One region of the Mycobacterium sp. ITM-2016-00318 genome, then DNA from elsewhere that is predicted to be linked to it. Evidence: predicted binding sites of a transcription regulator. Region 1 holds the regulator's gene; each other region holds the start of a gene.
What was found. The regulator LexA, encoded in region 1, represses DNA repair genes until DNA is damaged. The targets are predictions, from matches to a motif close to CGAACANNTGTTCG.
Positions count from the first base shown of each region.

Region 2: the regulator LexA is predicted to act here: its motif matches at 2,281-2,294, upstream of ruvC (crossover junction endodeoxyribonuclease RuvC).
Region 3: the regulator LexA is predicted to act here: its motif matches at 3,054-3,067, upstream of cofD (2-phospho-L-lactate transferase).

Region 1 covers NZ_CP134400.1:2,287,613-2,293,219, reverse strand. The annotation lists gene C6A82_RS11125 (alpha/beta fold hydrolase) at 1-200, shown strand, start outside; gene C6A82_RS11120 (PhzF family phenazine biosynthesis protein) at 236-922, shown strand; gene nrdR (transcriptional regulator NrdR) at 934-1,398, opposite strand; gene C6A82_RS11110 (LysM peptidoglycan-binding domain-containing protein) at 1,559-2,029, opposite strand; gene lexA (transcriptional repressor LexA) at 2,241-2,924, shown strand; gene C6A82_RS11100 (LGFP repeat-containing protein) at 2,933-4,897, opposite strand; gene C6A82_RS11095 (acyl-CoA dehydrogenase family protein) at 5,020-5,607, opposite strand, start outside.
Region 2 covers NZ_CP134400.1:2,393,028-2,398,634, reverse strand. The annotation lists gene C6A82_RS11740 (DUF1304 domain-containing protein) at 1-47, opposite strand, end outside; gene ruvB (Holliday junction branch migration DNA helicase RuvB) at 56-1,123, opposite strand; gene ruvA (Holliday junction branch migration protein RuvA) at 1,120-1,713, opposite strand; gene ruvC (crossover junction endodeoxyribonuclease RuvC) at 1,710-2,264, opposite strand; gene C6A82_RS11720 (YebC/PmpR family DNA-binding transcriptional regulator) at 2,442-3,194, opposite strand; gene C6A82_RS11715 (GGDEF domain-containing protein) at 3,482-4,618, shown strand; gene pdxT (pyridoxal 5'-phosphate synthase glutaminase subunit PdxT) at 4,624-5,220, opposite strand; gene tesB (acyl-CoA thioesterase II) at 5,217-5,607, opposite strand, start outside.
Region 3 covers NZ_CP134400.1:1,391,577-1,397,183, reverse strand. The annotation lists gene C6A82_RS06790 (TobH protein) at 1-155, opposite strand, end outside; gene C6A82_RS06785 (phosphomannomutase/phosphoglucomutase) at 152-1,540, opposite strand; gene C6A82_RS06780 (DUF3499 domain-containing protein) at 1,606-2,019, opposite strand; gene C6A82_RS06775 (metallopeptidase family protein) at 2,150-2,572, shown strand; gene C6A82_RS06770 (WhiB family transcriptional regulator) at 2,582-2,848, opposite strand; gene cofD (2-phospho-L-lactate transferase) at 3,294-4,280, shown strand; gene C6A82_RS06760 (coenzyme F420-0:L-glutamate ligase) at 4,253-5,607, shown strand, end outside.

The DNA.
Region 1 (5,607 bases):
TCCCCTTCCACGACGACCCCGATCGCTTCGTCGAGATCGTCGAGCGCTTCATCGATTCATCCGAGCCCGCCACCTACGACCAGGAGTTGTTGCGGGGCCTGCTGCGCGACGGCGCCGGGGACGAGACGATCTCGGGCCCGATCGGCACCCGTGTCGCGGTCCTCGACGCGATCGACGCGGACGAGCGCAGCGCCACCTGAGGTGCGCCGCCGGCGTTCGTCGTAGCATCGGGCACATGGCCATCGACGTGACAGTGCTGCGCGTCTTCACCGATGCGGAGGGGAAATTCGGCAACCCGCTCGGTGTCGTCGACGCGAGGACGGTGGCACCCGCTGAACGACAGCGGATCGCCACCGCACTCGGTTACAGCGAGACGATATTCGTCGACCTTCCAAGGGCCGGCGCGAAGACGGCACAAGCCAGGATCTTCACTCCCGCCACCGAATTGCCCTTCGCCGGCCACCCCACCGTCGGCGCGTCGTGGTGGCTGCGCGACATCGGCAGCCCGATCCGCACACTTCAGGTGCCGGCCGGCGTCGTTGCGGTGAGCTATGACGACGACATCGCCGCCGTCCGGGCGCGCGCCGGTTGGGCGCCGGAGTTCGCGATATACGAGCTCGACTCCACCGACGAGCTGTTCGCGGCGGAACCGGACGACTATCCCGACGATGTCGAGAACTACCTGTGGACGTGGACCGACAAAGACAACGGCGTCCTTCGCTCCCGGATGTTCGCGCCCGGTCTCGGCATACCCGAGGACGAGGCCACGGGCGCGGCGGCCGTTCGCATCACCGACCACCTGAGCCGCGACCTGACTATCGTCCAGGGCAAAGGCTCGGTCATCAAGACGCAGTGGAGTGCCGACGGATGGGTGTGGGTCGCGGGTCGGGTGGTGACCGACGGGGCGCGGCAGATCGACTGACGGCTGCGCGCTCAGCCCGACGTCGGAACCTCGCGATGAGCCCGCAACGCCTCGATCTCGCGTTCGAAATCGTCGGCAGACGAGAACGACCGGTACACGGAAGCGAATCTCAGGTAGGCGACCTCGTCGAGATCGCGGAGCGGGCCGAGGATGGCCAGCCCCACTTCGTGGCTCGCCACTTCCGGTGAGCCCGTGGCGCGAACGGCGTCTTCCACCTGCTGCGCCAAGAGCATCAGGGCGTCATCGTCGACATCGCGGCCCTGGCACGCCCGGCGCACGCCCTTGATGACCTTTTCGCGGCTGAACGGCTCGGTGACCCCGCTGCGCTTCACCACCGCGAGTACGGCGGTCTCCACCGTGGTGAACCGGCGTCCGCACTCAGGGCATGACCTGCGACGCCGGATCGCCTGGCCCTCGTCGGTTTCCCGCGAGTCGACGACCCGGGAATCGGGATGGCGGCAGAACGGACAGTGCATGACTGCTCCTTCGCCGCGCCGACAAACTTCCGAATCGAACGCCTCCGAGCGTACCTTTGCACCCTGCCGGGAAGCGAAAGTCCGCGGGAATGAGGCCTGTCGGGTCTGCGCCGGCATCATGGCCGTTGTGCGACAGCGCGATTCATCGCGCATGACACGCTCAGCCGACCGGGGCGATCAGGGTCTGCCCGGCGTCAAGCGACGCGGACTCGAGCTGGTTGAGTTCGCGGATGCGGTCCACGACATGGGCGACGGGCGCATCGGGGGCAACCCGGTGAGCGACATGCGCGAGCGTCTCCCCCGCCTGTACCTGGACTACAGAAAGCGTGTCCGGCACCGGCGACGACGAGCCGGCAGTGCCGACGACCCCGCCGAACTGCGCCACCACACCCAGCCACACCGTGATCAGCGCGGCCAGCAGAGCCAGACCGACCGTGGCGGCAGGGGTGATCGGGCGCCTGCGGTGGGAAGCCCGCGACATCACCACACCGGGACCGCGGTATCGCATCGGCGCAACGGCCGGCCGCCGCCTGCTCTGCGGGGTGCGGTATGGACGCCGCGCTGCAGGCGGGCGCTGAGGCCGCCGCACGACCGGTCCTGCCAGGACTTCTCGCGTGTCCAGAACTGTCATCTGCTTCGCCTTTCGCTTCGCTGGTTCGCTCCTATGTTCGAACCGTACTCGATCACCCGTTCGATTAATAGAACGTGTGATCGAACTGTTGCGAAACGATAGAGCAGCCCACCGACAATTCGCGGCGGTCGCGCTTCCCCCGCTCAAGGGAACGCGACACGCCTCGAACACATGTTTGATTATCGAACCGCGGGGGACTACATTCAGCGCCATGAGCGAGGACCGGACGGACACTCAGAAGAACGCCTCAGGCGGCGGCCTGACCGAGCGTCAGCGCACGATCCTGCAGGTCATCCGCGCCTCGGTGAGCAGCCGCGGATATCCGCCCAGCATCCGGGAAATCGGCGACGCAGTGGGCCTGACGTCCACCTCGTCGGTCGCCCATCAGCTTCGGACACTCGAGAAGAAGGGCTTCCTTCGCCGCGATCCGAACCGCCCGCGCGCTGTCGACGTCCGTGGCGCCGACGATATGGTGACGCCGATCGTGAACACTGATGTGGCGGGTTCCGACGCGCTGCCTGAGCCGACATTCGTCCCGGTGCTCGGCCGTATCGCGGCAGGCGGTCCGATCCTGGCCGAGGAGGCCGTGGAGGACGTCTTCCCGCTACCCCGCGAACTCGTGGGCGAGGGGTCGCTGTTCCTGCTCAAGGTGGTCGGCGACTCGATGGTCGACGCGGCCATCTGCGACGGCGACTGGGTGGTCGTGCGTCAGCAGAACGTCGCCGACAACGGCGATATCGTCGCGGCGATGATCGACGGTGAGGCCACGGTCAAGAGCTTCAAGCGCACCCGCGGTCAGGTGTGGCTGATGCCGCACAACCCGGCCTTTGATCCGATTCCGGGCAATGACGCAGCGGTTCTCGGCAAGGTCGTCACCGTGATACGCAAGATCTGAACCTGCACTCAGTCGGCCTTGACGAACCCGTTGGCGCGGGCGAACTCCTCGTTGATGAAGTAGACGTCGGCCGGAATGTGGTCGTAGAGGTCGCTCTCCGGCCCCCAATACATCCCAGATTTGGTGTCCGCCTTGATCGCATACCCGACAGGCGCCGTATACGGATCGTCGAGCGGTAGTCGGAATGCGGTCTGAGCTGCCGGCGGATCCGAGCTGTCGGGGTCGGGCGGTGGAGGCGGCGTAGCGGGCTCATCCATATCCGCAGGCGGCTCGTCGGGTTCCACCGACGAGTGCCTGCCAGCATTCGTATCCGCCTCCGCCGGGATTCGCGTCGGAGCAGTCACGGAATCGTCGGGTTCGGGTTCGAGTTCGGAGAACTCGTCGCCGTCATCGTCCGACTCGTCGAAGGCGGACTGCTCGAACGGGTCTCGAATGCCCTCGCCAAGTCCAGACGGCTCAGAGCCCGAAGGCCTCCCGTAATTCTCGGCCAGTCGCGCTCTGCCGTACTCGTCGGATCCTGCGAGTCGCACGGCCTCGGCTTCGGCCGTGGTGTCGTGGTTGCGGTCGACTTCGAATTCGGTTTCAAACTCGGAGTCGAACGGGTCCTTCCCGTCGTCGTCGCCGCCCCGCCGTTTGCGCAGCGTCGCAACCAGGATCAGGCCGATCACAAGCAGGAGTGGGATGCCCGCCAGCAGCCACCACCATGACGGGGTGAGCCAGTTGCGCTCATTGGAATTCGGCGCGGCGGCGTTCGAGGCGTCCGGCGGTTCGTAGCCCGGTACCGTCAGGCCGGCCAGGCCCGAGGCCAGGTTTGCCGGCTCAGTGCTGAACTTTTGGCTCTGCTTGTCCCAGGAGATCTCGCCGCCGGTGAACCGTTGGGCTACGACGTTGCCGTCGTCCGTCTGATCGGCCACCGGAGGCCCGAGCGGACCGATCGCGCCACCGAGTTTGTCCCAGGCCGCGTTCATCGCGCCCCGCACGATGAACGCCCCGTAGTCGGGCGTCCAGAAGATCAGCGGCTTGTCCTCGGCGGAGAATGTGATGACCCGACTGCCGGTCTTCAGACCGCCGTCGGCCTCGTTGCTCGTAGGAAGTCCCAGGTCGCTTTGCGGACCACCGACGGACTCGTATTTTTTCAGGACCTGGCCGCTGACGACATTGGCGCCGGTGGCCGGGCTGTAGAAGATCTTGCCGCCGGTGAAGTCCTGCCCCGCGCCGTCGGGCCCGATCGAGTACTGCTGCCCCTGCTTGGCGCCGAGCGGCCCAAGCGGCCCGCCGGCGGCCCGGCGCGCGGCGTTGATCGCCGAGGTGGCGTCGTCGGGCACGGTCAGCCCGGCCAGCTGCCCCGCGAGATCGGGCGGCACGGTCGTGAACTCCTTACTGGACCGGTTCCAGGTGAGTTCACCGCCGGTGAACTTCTGCGATACGAGGTCTCCTCTGAAGACCTCGTCCTCGGTCGGTACGCCCAGGATCCCCGCCGACCCGCCGAGTTTGTCCCAGGCGGCGTTGATCGCTCCCCTGACGACATGTGCGCCGGTGTCCGGCGTCCAGAAGATGACGGGCTTGTCGGCCGCGCTGAACGTGGTGTTGCGGCTGCCGGGAGCCTTGCCCGGGCCTTCGTCGATGGTGGGAAAACCCAGGTCTCCGTCTGCGGCGCCGCCGAGCGAGTCGTATTTCTGCAGGATCGCGCCCGTCATGGGATGGGCGCCGGTGTCGGGGGTGAACAGGATCTTGCCGCCCGCGAAGTTCTGTCCGAAGCCGCCGCCGACGGGATAGACGCCGCCGTCGCTGGGTCCCATCGGGCCCGCCACGCCTCCACTGGCGTCGTAGGCCTGGTTGATCACGTCCGCGGCATCGGATTCCGGGGTCGCCGCCGCCAACGGCGACAGCGGCAGGAGCGCCACAACCGCGGCCAGTACAGCAGCCGCTATGCGGCCGAAAACGGAGTTCAGCAGGGCACGCTCCCCACTCATCCACCCTCCCCGTGTTACGGCCAGGTCCCCCTGAAACTAGCGCGTTCACCTGCCGTGCGTCAGATAGACACGATAACGATAGGTTTCCGAGATTCTCGCCGAACCGCGATTGCGGGGTGGATCTACACGCCCAGCGAGCGTCCGATGATCTCTTTCATGATCTCGGTGGTGCCGCCGTAGATGGTCTGTACCCGCGCGTCCAGATAGGCCCGCGCAACGTTGTACTCCCTCATGTACCCGTAACCGCCGTGCAGCTGGAGACAGCGGTCGACGAGGTGCACCTGCTTCTCGGTGGAGTACCACTTCGCCATCGAAGCCTGCTCCGCGGACAGCCTGCCGTCCAGATGCAAGCGGATGAACTCGTCGACCATGATGCGCACAACCGTTGCATCCGTGGCTAATTCGGCCAACAGGAAGCGGCTGTTCTGCTGGCTGCCGATCGGCTTGCCGAAGGCCTTGCGCTCCTTGGTGTACTGCAGCGTCTCGGTCAGCACGGCCTCCATGGCAGCGGCCGCCATGACCGCGATGTTCAACCGTTCCTGCGGCAGGTTCTGCATCAGGTAGATGAAGCCCATGCCCTCTTCGCCGAGCAGGTTTTCGGCGGGCACCTTCACGTCGGTGAACGACAGCTCGGCGGTGTCCTGTCCGTCCAACCCGATCTTGTCCAGTTTCCGTCCGCGTTCGAAGCCCTCCATGTCCCGCTCGACGAC
Region 2 (5,607 bases), 110 kb from region 1:
TGCAGCAGCGCGGCGAGTGCCGCGAAAATCACAGCTGCGGTGAGCATCGCGCCTCCTATTCGAACAGCCCCTGCTGTCCCAGCCCGGTCATTCCGCTGGGCGGGCTCATCCCGAGGTGCGTCCACGCCTGCGCCGTGGCGACCCGGCCTCGTGGCGTGCGCGCGAGCATTCCGGCGCGCACCAGGAACGGCTCGCACACCTCCTCGACCGTGGTGGCTTCCTCGCCGACCGCGACCGCGAGCGTCGACACCCCGACAGGGCCGCCGCCGAAGCTGCGGGTCAGCGCCGACAACACGGCACGGTCCAGTCGGTCAAGGCCGAGCTCGTCGACGTCGTAGACCTCGAGCGCGTACTTCGCGATATCGCGCGTGATCACCCCGTCGGCCCGAACCTCGGCGTAGTCCCGCACCCTGCGCAGCAGCCGGTTGGCGATCCGTGGCGTTCCCCTTGACCGCCGGGCGATTTCGGCTCCGGCCTCCGACCCCAGCTCGATGCCCAAAATGCCCGCCGAACGCGTCAGGACGCGCTCCAGCTCGGCGGGCTCGTAGAAATCCATGTGGGCGGTGAAGCCGAACCGGTCACGCAGCGGACCGGTCAGCGCACCCGACCGGGTGGTGGCCCCGACAAGGGTGAAGGGTGCGACGTCGAGCGGAATCGACGTTGCGCCAGGGCCTTTCCCGACGATGATGTCGACGCGAAAGTCCTCCATGGCGAGGTACAGCATCTCCTCGGCGGGCCGGGCGATGCGATGGATCTCGTCGATGAACAGCACGTCGCCTTCAACGAGGTTGGACAGCATCGCCGCCAGGTCGCCGGCCCGCTCGAGCGCGGGACCCGACGTCACCCGCAGTGCCGAGCCCAGTTCCGCGGCGATGATCATCGCCAGCGACGTCTTGCCGAGCCCCGGCGGGCCGGACAGAAGAATGTGATCCGGTGTGCCGCCGCGATTCTTGGCGCCCTCGATGACGAGCTGCAATTGCTCGCGCACCCGGGGCTGTCCGATGAACTCGCCGAGCGACCGCGGCCGAAGGCTTGCGTCGATATCGCCTTCGCCGACGGTCAGCGCGGCCGAGACGTCACGCTCGTCGTGTTCGCCCTCGTCGTCCTCGGTGAAGCGACTCATGACTTGTTACCCAGCATCGAGAGGGCCGATCGCAACGCCGTCGACTGCGTCGCCTCCGGCTCGTTGGCCAACACCTTGTCGGTGGCCTCCTCGGCGTGTTTGAGCGCAAAGCCAAGTCCGACAAGGGCTTCCACCACCGGACCGCGTACCGCATGGCCGTTGACGGAGGGCAACCCCACGGCAGCCCCCACAGCGCCGACCTTGTCCCGCAGTTCGAGCACCATCCGTTCGGCGCTGCGCTTGCCGATCCCCGGCACCCTGGTCAAGGCGGTGACGTCGCTGTCGGCCAGTGCCTGTCGCAGTGCGGGTGCGTCGTGCACGGCCAGCGTGGCCAGTGCGATCTTCGGCCCGACACCGGAAACCGAGAGCAGGGTCGTGAACAGGTCGCGTGCGTCGGCATCGGCGAAGCCGTACAGCGTCATCGAGTCCTCGCGCACGATCATCGCGGTGACCAGTCGGGCTTCGGTCCCCCGCCGCAGCGTGGACAGCGTCGACGGCGTCGCGTTGATGCGGTAGCCGACCCCGCTCGCCTCGATGACGGCGTGATCGAGTGCCACGTCGAGGACTTCACCGCGTATGGATGCGATCATCGTGCCGCCTTGAGTCGTGCCCGGTATTTCTTCTGCTGTTGCGCGGCCATCGCTTCGGCCGCCGCCATCCGTGCCAGCATCGGTGCGCGCCAACAGTGGCAGATGGCGAGTGCCAACGCGTCCGCCGCGTCCGCGGGTGTCGGCTTGGTCTGCAGCGTGAGGATTCTGGTCACCATCGCCGTGACCTGAGCCTTGTCGGCGTTGCCGTTGCCGGTGACCGCGGCCTTCACTTCGCTGGGGGTGTGGAAATGGACGTCGATGCCGCGCTTGGCGGCGGCCAGCGCCACCACCCCGCCCGCCTGCGCGGTGCCCATCACCGTGGACACGTTCTGCTGAGAGAACACTCGCTCGATCGCCACCACGTCGGGGCAGTGGGTGTCCATCCAGTGATCGACCGCGTCACTGATAACCAGCAGGCGCCGATGCAGCGGCAGGTCCGACGGCGTGCGCACGACATCCACGTCGAGCGCGATGACCTGCCGGCCCTTTCCGCTTTCGATGACGGAAAGCCCGCAGCGCGTCAGCCCGGGATCGACACCCATAACGCGCACGCAACCACCTCTTGAGTGAACACCTGTTCGACGGCAGCCTAGCGTGGTTGACCGACGTGACCTGGAAAAGACACGCCGTCTTCTCTGCTCGCCCGACCGCGAGGACGCGTTGAGACTGCGCTGAGGCAGAAGAAGTTCGAGTGACGGCCTGCGTCGTTGCAGTCTCAGCGCTGACGATCAGTCCTCGATCTGCGCGAGCACTTCGTCCGGGATGTCGGCGTTGGTGAAGACATCCTGGACGTCGTCGCTGTCCTCGAGCGCATCGACGAGCTTCATGATCTTGCGCGCACCGTCGGCGTCCAGCGGCACGGACACCGACGGCTGGAACCCGGCCTCGGCGGATTCGTAGTCGATGCCCGCATCCTGCAGCGCCGTGCGAACCACCACCAGATCACCCGGTTCGCAGATGATTTCGAAGCTCTCGCCCAGATCGTCGATCTCCTCGGCACCCGCTTCGAGCACAGCGGTGAGCACGTCGTCCTCCGTCAGGCCGTTCTTCTCGAGCGTGACGACACCCTTGCGGGAGAACAGGTAGGACACCGAGCCGGGGTCGGCCATGTTGCCGCCGTTGCGTGTCATGGCGACGCGTACTTCGCCCGCGGCGCGGTTGCGGTTGTCGGTGAGGCACTCGACGAGCACCGCGACGCCGTTGGGTCCGTAGCCCTCGTAGGTGATGTTCTGCCAGTCCGCGCCGCCGGCCTCCTCGCCCGCACCGCGCTTGCGCGCCCGCTCGATGTTGTCGTTGGGCACCGAGTTCTTCTTGGCCTTCTGGATGGCGTCATACAGCGTCGGATTGCCCGTCGGGTCCCCGCCGCCGGTCCGCGCCGCCACCTCGATGTTCTTGATCAGCTTGGCGAAGTTCTTGCCTCGCCGGGCATCGATGATCGCCTTCTTGTGCTTGGTGGTGGCCCACTTGGAATGGCCGCTCATGCGTGTACTACCTCTTTCACTACTGATTCGGGGTAGATGAAGTCCGAGCAACGAGTCTACGTGGACGTTTATGCCCAACGGCGCCGCGTCTGGCGTCAGCACCGCGACGGCCGTTTTCGTGGCGGCCGTGTTATCGACCGGCTCGAACGCCAAAAACGCGCGGGAATTGACTGAGCAATTTCTGCGCCCGGCTCTGAAACGGATCGAACAAATCCGGCGGACGCGATCGTGCGTTGGCCTAATTGCTACTCTGCGTGAGTGCCTCCGCCCCGCCATTTCAGTCGCCGATGAACACGGCGCAAAGATGGTGGCGCGGCCTTGATCACTACTACTGGTTGACCGCCTTCCTCGCCGCGCGTGGCCTTCAGCAGACGACATGTCGCCTCGTTGCGCTGGTGATTCTCGCGATGAGCGCCATCTCGCTGACGCTGATCTGGAGCCCGACCGGACCCCAAGGCTCCGTCAACCGGTTCTTGGCTGTCGCTGTCGCCGTGTGTTGCTGGGGATTAGCTGCATTGTGGCTGCGCGGCCGCTGGCCGACGGTCATCGAATCCCGGATTTGTGTATGCGTGGGAGCGGTCTGTATTGCCGTCTCGTGTCTGATCCAGACCGATGCGCTGAGCGGCCTGTTCGGTGCGACCGCATTCACACTCGTGGCAATCTACTCCGCCGTTTTCCACACCACGCGTTGGCTGGCGATCACCTGGATCGCCACCGGCGTCACCCTCGCCGTGCTGGCCTTTCGGCTGGCGTCGTTCAGCATCGCCTTCGCCGTCTCCTCGGTGCTGTTGGTCGGCTTCATCATCGTGTTCGTCTCGCTGACCGGCCGGGCCGCGATCTGGCTCGTCGACGCGGACATCCTGCATGAGAACTTCGAACCGCTCACCGGGATGTTCAACCGCGAAGGCTTCTACGAGAAGGCGACGACGCTGCTGGCCTCGCGCAGCCGCGGCGACGATCGGTTCGTGGCGATCTCCGTGATCAATCTGGACAGCTTCTCCTTGGTTGGCGAGTTCTCCGGCGTTGCCGGCTCCAACCGGGCTCGAGTCGAGATCGCCGCACGGCTGCGCGAAACGGCGCGACGCGACGCCGTGCTCGCACACATCGCCGACTCGGAGTTCGTGATCGCCGACCTCTTCGAGAGCAACGACGCGTCCGCGCTGATCGAACGAGTCCGGGGCACGATCGCCGGTGCGCCGTCGCATTTGTCGGCCAGCATCGGGGTGGTGACCACCCCCCTGCAGCCGCTCGTGGCGCTGCCGCCGCACGAAGTGCTCGACGAGCTTTTGTCGATCGCCACCAACGCGATGTACGAATCACGCAAGGGCGGCGGCAATCGGGCCACCTACGTCAGGAACCCCACGCTCACGGTCCTCGATGATTCGGGCGGCGACGAATGGTTCGGCAACGAGGAACCCGCGTAGCGGGTTCAGACGCGGCCGGTGACCATGTCGACGAACAGCCGGTGGATGCGACGGTCGCCGGTCATCTCCGGGTGAAACGCCGTCGCGAGCATCTTGTCCTGGCGCACGGCGACGATATGCTCTCCTGCCCGGCCGAGCACCCGCACCTCGGGACCGACGCGTTCGACCCACGGCGCCCTGATGAACACCGCATGCACCGAGCTTTCCAGCCCTTCGAAGTCGATATCACCCTCGAACGAGTCGACCTGTCGGCCGAACGCGTTGCGCCGCACCGTCATATCGATCCCCTTGAGCGGAGCCGCGTCCCGTCCGGCCGCGCCGGCATCCAGTATCTCGGTGGCGAGCAGGATCATGCCGGCGCACGAACCGTAGGCCGGCATACCCTCGGCGAGCCTGGCCCGCACCGGATCGAGCAGCTCCAAATCACGGAGCAGATGCGTCATCGCGGTGGACTCCCCGCCAGGGATGACCAATGCGTCGGCCGAGTCGAGTTCGGCCCGGCGCCGGACCGTGAACGCCTCGGCGCCCGCCTCCCGCAGCGCGGCCAGATGCTCGCGGGTGTCACCCTGCAGCGCCAACACGCCGACGCGGGGTCCGCTCACTGCCGCGCCGACGTGAAATCGCGCTTGTAGCGGGTCAACCCCTCCTGCATGACGGCGGCCACCATCTCGCCTGACTGGGTGAAAATCTTGCCCTGTGTCAGCGATCGGCCGCCCGAGGCCGACGGCGAGGACTGGTCGTACAGCAGCCATTCGTCGGCGCGGAACGGGCGCATGAACCACATCGCGTGGTCCAGCGACGCAACCATCAGGTGCTTGCGTTCCTCGAGGTGGTTCACCTGCGCAGAACCCAACAATGTCAGGTCGCTCATGTAGGCCAGCGCGCAGATGTGCAGCACCGGATCGTCGGGCAGCGGGTCGCGGTGCCGGAACCACACCTGCTGCTGCGACGCCTTGTGGGTTGACAGCTTGAGCTGGTCGCGTGGCACT
Region 3 (5,607 bases), 900 kb from region 1:
TCGCCTGCGACGGGCTCCAGCGCTCCCTCATCGAGTGCGGCCGCTGTCGCACGCACTTGAGCTCCGGCCATCGACGCGCCGCGAAGCAGCCCACCGCGGTCGGCGGCCAGCAGACCCTCAGCGTCGTCGAAGTCGATGGTGGCCGGGGCGGTCATGTCGATTCTTCGGTGTGCGAGGCGATCTCGTTGGCCACCAGCTCCACCACCTTGTCGACGTCCTCGGCGGTGCGGGCCTCGACGTTGAGCCGCAGCAGCGGCTCGGTGTTGGAGGTGCGAAGGTTGAACCAGCTGCCGTCACCGAGATCGACGGTCACACCGTCAAGGTGGTCGATGGACCGGATGCGTTCACCCAACGACTTCAGCACCGCCTCGACGCACGTCTGCGAGTCGTCGACGGTGTAGTTGATCTCGCCGGAGGCCTCGTAGCGCTGGTAGTCGGCCATCAGCTCGGACAGCGGCCTGCGCTGTTCGCCCAACGCCGACAGCACGTGAAGAGCCGCCAGCATGCCCGAGTCGGCGCCCCAGAAGTCGCGGAAGTAGTAATGCGCCGAGTGCTCGCCGCCGAAGATTGCGCCGGTTTCGGCCATCAACGCCTTGATATAGGAGTGCCCCACCCGGGAACGCACCGGCGTGCCGCCGCGTTCGACGACCAGTTCCGGCACCGCCCGTGAGGTGATCAGATTATGGATCACGGTTGCACCGATCTCCCTGCTCAGCTCGCCCGCGGCGACCAGGGCGGTCACCGCTGACGGCGATACCGGGTGCCCTGATTCGTCGACCACGAAACACCGGTCGGCGTCGCCGTCGAAGGCCAGCCCGATGTCGGCACCGGTCGCGATCACGTGCTTCTGCAAGTCGACGAGGTTGTCCGGATCCAGCGGGTTGGCCTCGTGGTTGGGGAAGGTGCCGTCGAGTTCGAAATACAGCGGCATCACCTCGAGCGCCGGGATGGCGCCCAGCACCGCGGGCGCGGTGTGGCCTGCCATCCCGTTGCCCGCGTCCACGGCGACCCGCAGCGTGCGCCGGTCGGTCAGATCCACCAGCGACCGGAGAAATTCGCCGTATTCGGTCAGCACGTCGCGGTCCACCGATGTGCCCACCGGGCCGTCGTAGGCGGGCACTCCCGCAATCACGTCGTCGCTGATCGTCTTCAGCCCGGTGTCCTTGCCGACGGGCTTGGCTCCCGCGCGGCACAGCTTGATGCCGTTGTAGGCCGCCGGGTTGTGACTCGCGGTGAACATGGCGCCCGGGCAGTTCAACAAGCCGGACGCGAAATACAGCTGATCGGTCGAGGCCAGCCCGATCCGGACGACGTCGAGACCTTGAGACGCCGCCCCTTCGGCGAAGGCGGTCGCCAGCGGCGGCGAACTGGCCCGCATGTCCTGGCCGATGACCACCTGCCGGGCGCCCTCGTCGCGGACCATTCTCGCGAACGCCGCTCCGACGTCGGCGACAAAGCCATCGTCGATCTCGTCACCGACCAGGCCGCGCACGTCGTACGCCTTGATGACGCGGTGCACTACCTCGGCGGGCCGGGACATTGATCTCCTCGTGGATTCTTGGCTGCTGGCGCCAGCCTATCCGCCGCGGCGAAAGCTACCCCAAACTACTCAGAAGGGTCCGGTAGCACCCGTAGGTGACCACGCCTGCGGCCATTCGTCTCGGGCCGCGGAGCGGGCGGCGCCATCAACGCGCCGCCGTGGGCGCCGGTGACCGGATCGGTGAAACCGGCCGCGATTCCGCCCATGGGAGCTTCGCGCCCCTCGCGCACGGCCTCGGCGAGAGCAATCAGGTCGTCTTCGTCGGGATGGGCGGGCAGCGGCCCCGCGTGGCGAACGAGTTCCCAGCCCCGCGGGGCGGTGATCCGGCCCGCGTGGTTCACGCAGAGGTCCCAGGAATGTGGCTCCGAGACCGTGGCAAGCGGACCAACCACCGCCGTGGAATCGGAGTAGACGAACGTCAATGTCGCGACCGCATAGTGGGGACACCCGGGCCTGCAGCAGCGACGGGGAACATTCACGAACGGAAGGCTATCGCGGGACAAACCCCGCAGGGCACCGGACACGCAGCGGTCTGTGCGCCGACTTCCAACCGTTACAGTTCTTCAGGTGGCCGAGCGGAATCTGCGGCGATCACGCCGAGGCCGCGACATGCGCGGCCCGCTGCTTCCACCCAGCGTGCCCGGCTGGCGCAGCCGGGCCGAGCGGTTCGACATGGCGGTGCTGGAGGCCTACGAGCCGATCGAACGGCGCTGGCAGGACCGGGTGAGCACACTCGACGTCGCCGTCGACGAGATCCCGCGAATGTCGCCCAAGGATCCTGAAAGCGTTCAGTGGCCACCCGAGGTGGTGGCCGACGGCCCGATCGCGCTTGCCCGGCTGATACCCGCGGGCGTGGACGTGCGCGGCAACTCGACTCGCGCGCGAATTGTGTTGTTCCGCAAGCCGATCGAGCGCCGCGCGAAGGACACCATCGAGCTCGCCGATCTACTGCATGAGGTCCTTGTGGCCCAGGTGGCCACGTATCTGGGCGTCGAACCGTCCGTCATCGACCCTTCGATCGACGACGAGTGAGTCGCGCGCTCAGATGATGCCGCGCTTGAGGCGGCGGCGCTCCCGTTCGGAGAGGCCGCCCCAGATGCCGAAGCGCTCATCGTGGGCCAGGGCGTAGTCAAGGCACGCATCGCGCACCTCGCAGCCCTGGCAGATGCGCTTGGCCTCCCGGGTCGAGCCACCCTTCTCGGGGAAGAACGCCTCGGGATCGGTCTGCGCACACAGTGCGCGCTCCTGCCATTCGTCGTCCGGCGTTGCCGGCGCAATGGCATCGAGTTCCGGACGTTCCGGCACCAAACTCAGTTGGGGACGTCCGAGGGACGTCATCGGTGCCGGGCCGGTATTGGTGTGCGGGACGTTGTCTACGAAGCCGAGCATGCGGTTCTCGAACCGAATGTGGTGGCCGAAATCGACCTGCTCAAAAGACATCTTCCCCCTCCTCACCTAGGTATCGCTGAAACGCTATGGAGTCCCACGATGGAGATGTGCGACCTCTTCAATTCGAACAAGTGATCGAATCTCGGTCTGCGACACCGGAACCGGCCGGCCAACCGAAAAATGACACTGGTGTGATTACACACTTGTTAGCTGCCGGGGTCAAGCGTTGGAACCGATTTTCATACCATCTCGTTATCTCGATTCGGCGTGTCCGCCGAAATTCCAGCTCCGGCGTGTCTGTCACAGTTCGATATAGTGCGGCTGCCGAGACCTCATCGTGACCCAAGGCCTAGTGTCGATCGGTGTGAAGGTCACCGTTCTGGTCGGCGGGGTCGGTGGTGCGCGGTTCCTGTTGGGCGTCCAGCACCTGCTCGGCCTCGGGCAGTTCGCACGCGCGGAACCACAAGATCATTCGCTTTCTGCCGTCGTCAACATCGGCGACGACGCATGGATGTACGGCGTGCGCATCTGCCCGGACCTGGACACCTGCATGTACACCCTCGGCGGCGGAATCGATCCCGAGCGCGGGTGGGGACATCGCGACGAGACTTGGCATGCCAAGGAGGAGCTCGCGGCCTACGGGGTGCAGCCGGACTGGTTCGGCCTCGGCGACCGAGACCTCGCCACCCATCTGGTCCGCAGTCAGATGCTTAGGGCGGGCTATCCGCTGTCTGAGGTCACCGAGGCGTTGTGCAAGCGCTGGTCCCCCGGCGCCCACCTGCTGCCCGCCAGCGACGACCGCAGCGAAACCCACGTCGTCATCACCGATCCCACGACCGGCGACCGGAAGGCGATCCACTTCCAGGAGTGGTGGGTGCGCTACCGCGCGCAGGTGCCGACGCACAGCTTCGCTTTCGTCGGCGCGGACAAGGCCACGGCGGGCCCCGGTGTCACCGATGCGATCGCGTCGGCCGACGTGGTGCTGCTGGCACCATCCAACCCGGTGGTCAGCATCGGCTCCATCTTCGCGATCCCCGGCATCCGGGGAGCACTTCGGTCGACATCGGCACAGGTCATCGGCTTCTCACCCATCGTCGCAGGAAAACCGTTGCGCGGCATGGCAGATGAATGCCTGTCGGTCATCGGGGTGGCCAGCACCTCGGAGGCCGTCGGCAGCCACTACGGCGCTCGGTCCGGTGTCGGCATTCTCGACGGCTGGCTGGTGCACGAGGGCGACGACGCCGAGGTCGCCGGAGTCGACGTGCGGTCGGTACCCCTGCTGATGACCGATCCGTCGGTGACGGCCGAAATGGTCCGCGCGGGATTGGATCTGGCGGGAGTCAAACCGTGACCGAGCACGGCGCTGCCGCCGCTGTCGAATTGCTTCCGGTGACCGGGCTACCCGAGTTCCGGCCGGGCGACGATCTCGTCGCGGCGCTCGCCACCGCCGCACCGTGGCTGCGCGACGACGACGTCGTGGTGGTCACCAGCAAGGTGCTGTCCAAATGCGAGGGCCGCATCGTGGCGGCGCCGCAGGACCCGGAAGAGCGAGACAGGCTGCGCCGCAAGCTGATCGACGAGGAGGCGGTTAGAGTACTTGCGCGCAAGGGCCGCACGCTGATCACCGAGAACAACCTCGGCATCGTGCAGGCCGCGGCAGGAGTGGACGGCTCAAACGTCGGCGCGACCGAACTCGCCCTGCTTCCTGTGGATCCCGACGGCAGCGCCGCGGCACTGCGCGACGGGCTGCGCGATCGGCTCGGCGTGACCGTCGGCGTTGTCGTCACCGACACGATGGGCAGGGCCTGGCGCAACGGCCAAATCGATGCCGCCATCGGCGCGGCGGGCCTGACCGTGTTGCACGGTTACGCGGGTAGCCACGATGTGCACGGCAATGAGCTCGTCGTCACCGAGGTCGCTGTCGCCGACGAGATCGCTGCGGCCGCCGACCTGGTCAAGGGCAAGCTGACCGGTATTCCCGTCGCGGTCGTGCGTGGTCTGTCCCTGCACGACAACGGATCCAATGCGCACACACTGCTGCGTTCCGGCGAGGAAGACCTGTTCTGGCTCGGCACCGAAGAGTCGCTCGCGATGGGCCGGCGCCAGGCGCAGATGTTGCGCCGTTCGGTCCGGCGATTCAGCGACGAGCCCGTCCCGCCCGGCATCATCGAGGACGCCGTCGCAGAGGCACTCACCGCGCCCGCCCCGCATCACACCCGCCCGGTGCGGTTCGTGTGGCTGGCCGACAGCGCGACCCGGACCCGCCTGCTGGACAGGATGAAGGACAAGTGGCGCGCCGACCTTTCGAGTGACGGCGTGTCAGCCGAGGCCCTCGAGCGCCGGGTCGGCCGCGGCCAGATCCTTTACGAAGCACCCGAACTGGTTATCCCGTTCCTCGTGCCGGACGGCGCGCACAGCTATCCCGACGCGGACCGGACCGCCGCCGAGCACACCATGTTCACGGTCGCGGTTGGCGCCGCCGTGCAGGCGCTGCTCGTCGCGCTGGCGGTCCGCGCGGTGGGGAGCTGCTGGATCGGATCGACGATATTCGCCGCTGATCTCGTGCGCTCCGAGCTGAATCTGCCGAGTGACTGGGAACCGCTTGGGGCTATCGCCGTCGGGTACCCGGCGGAGCCGTCGGGTCCGCGGGAACCGGCGTCGACCGAGGGGCTCCTGGT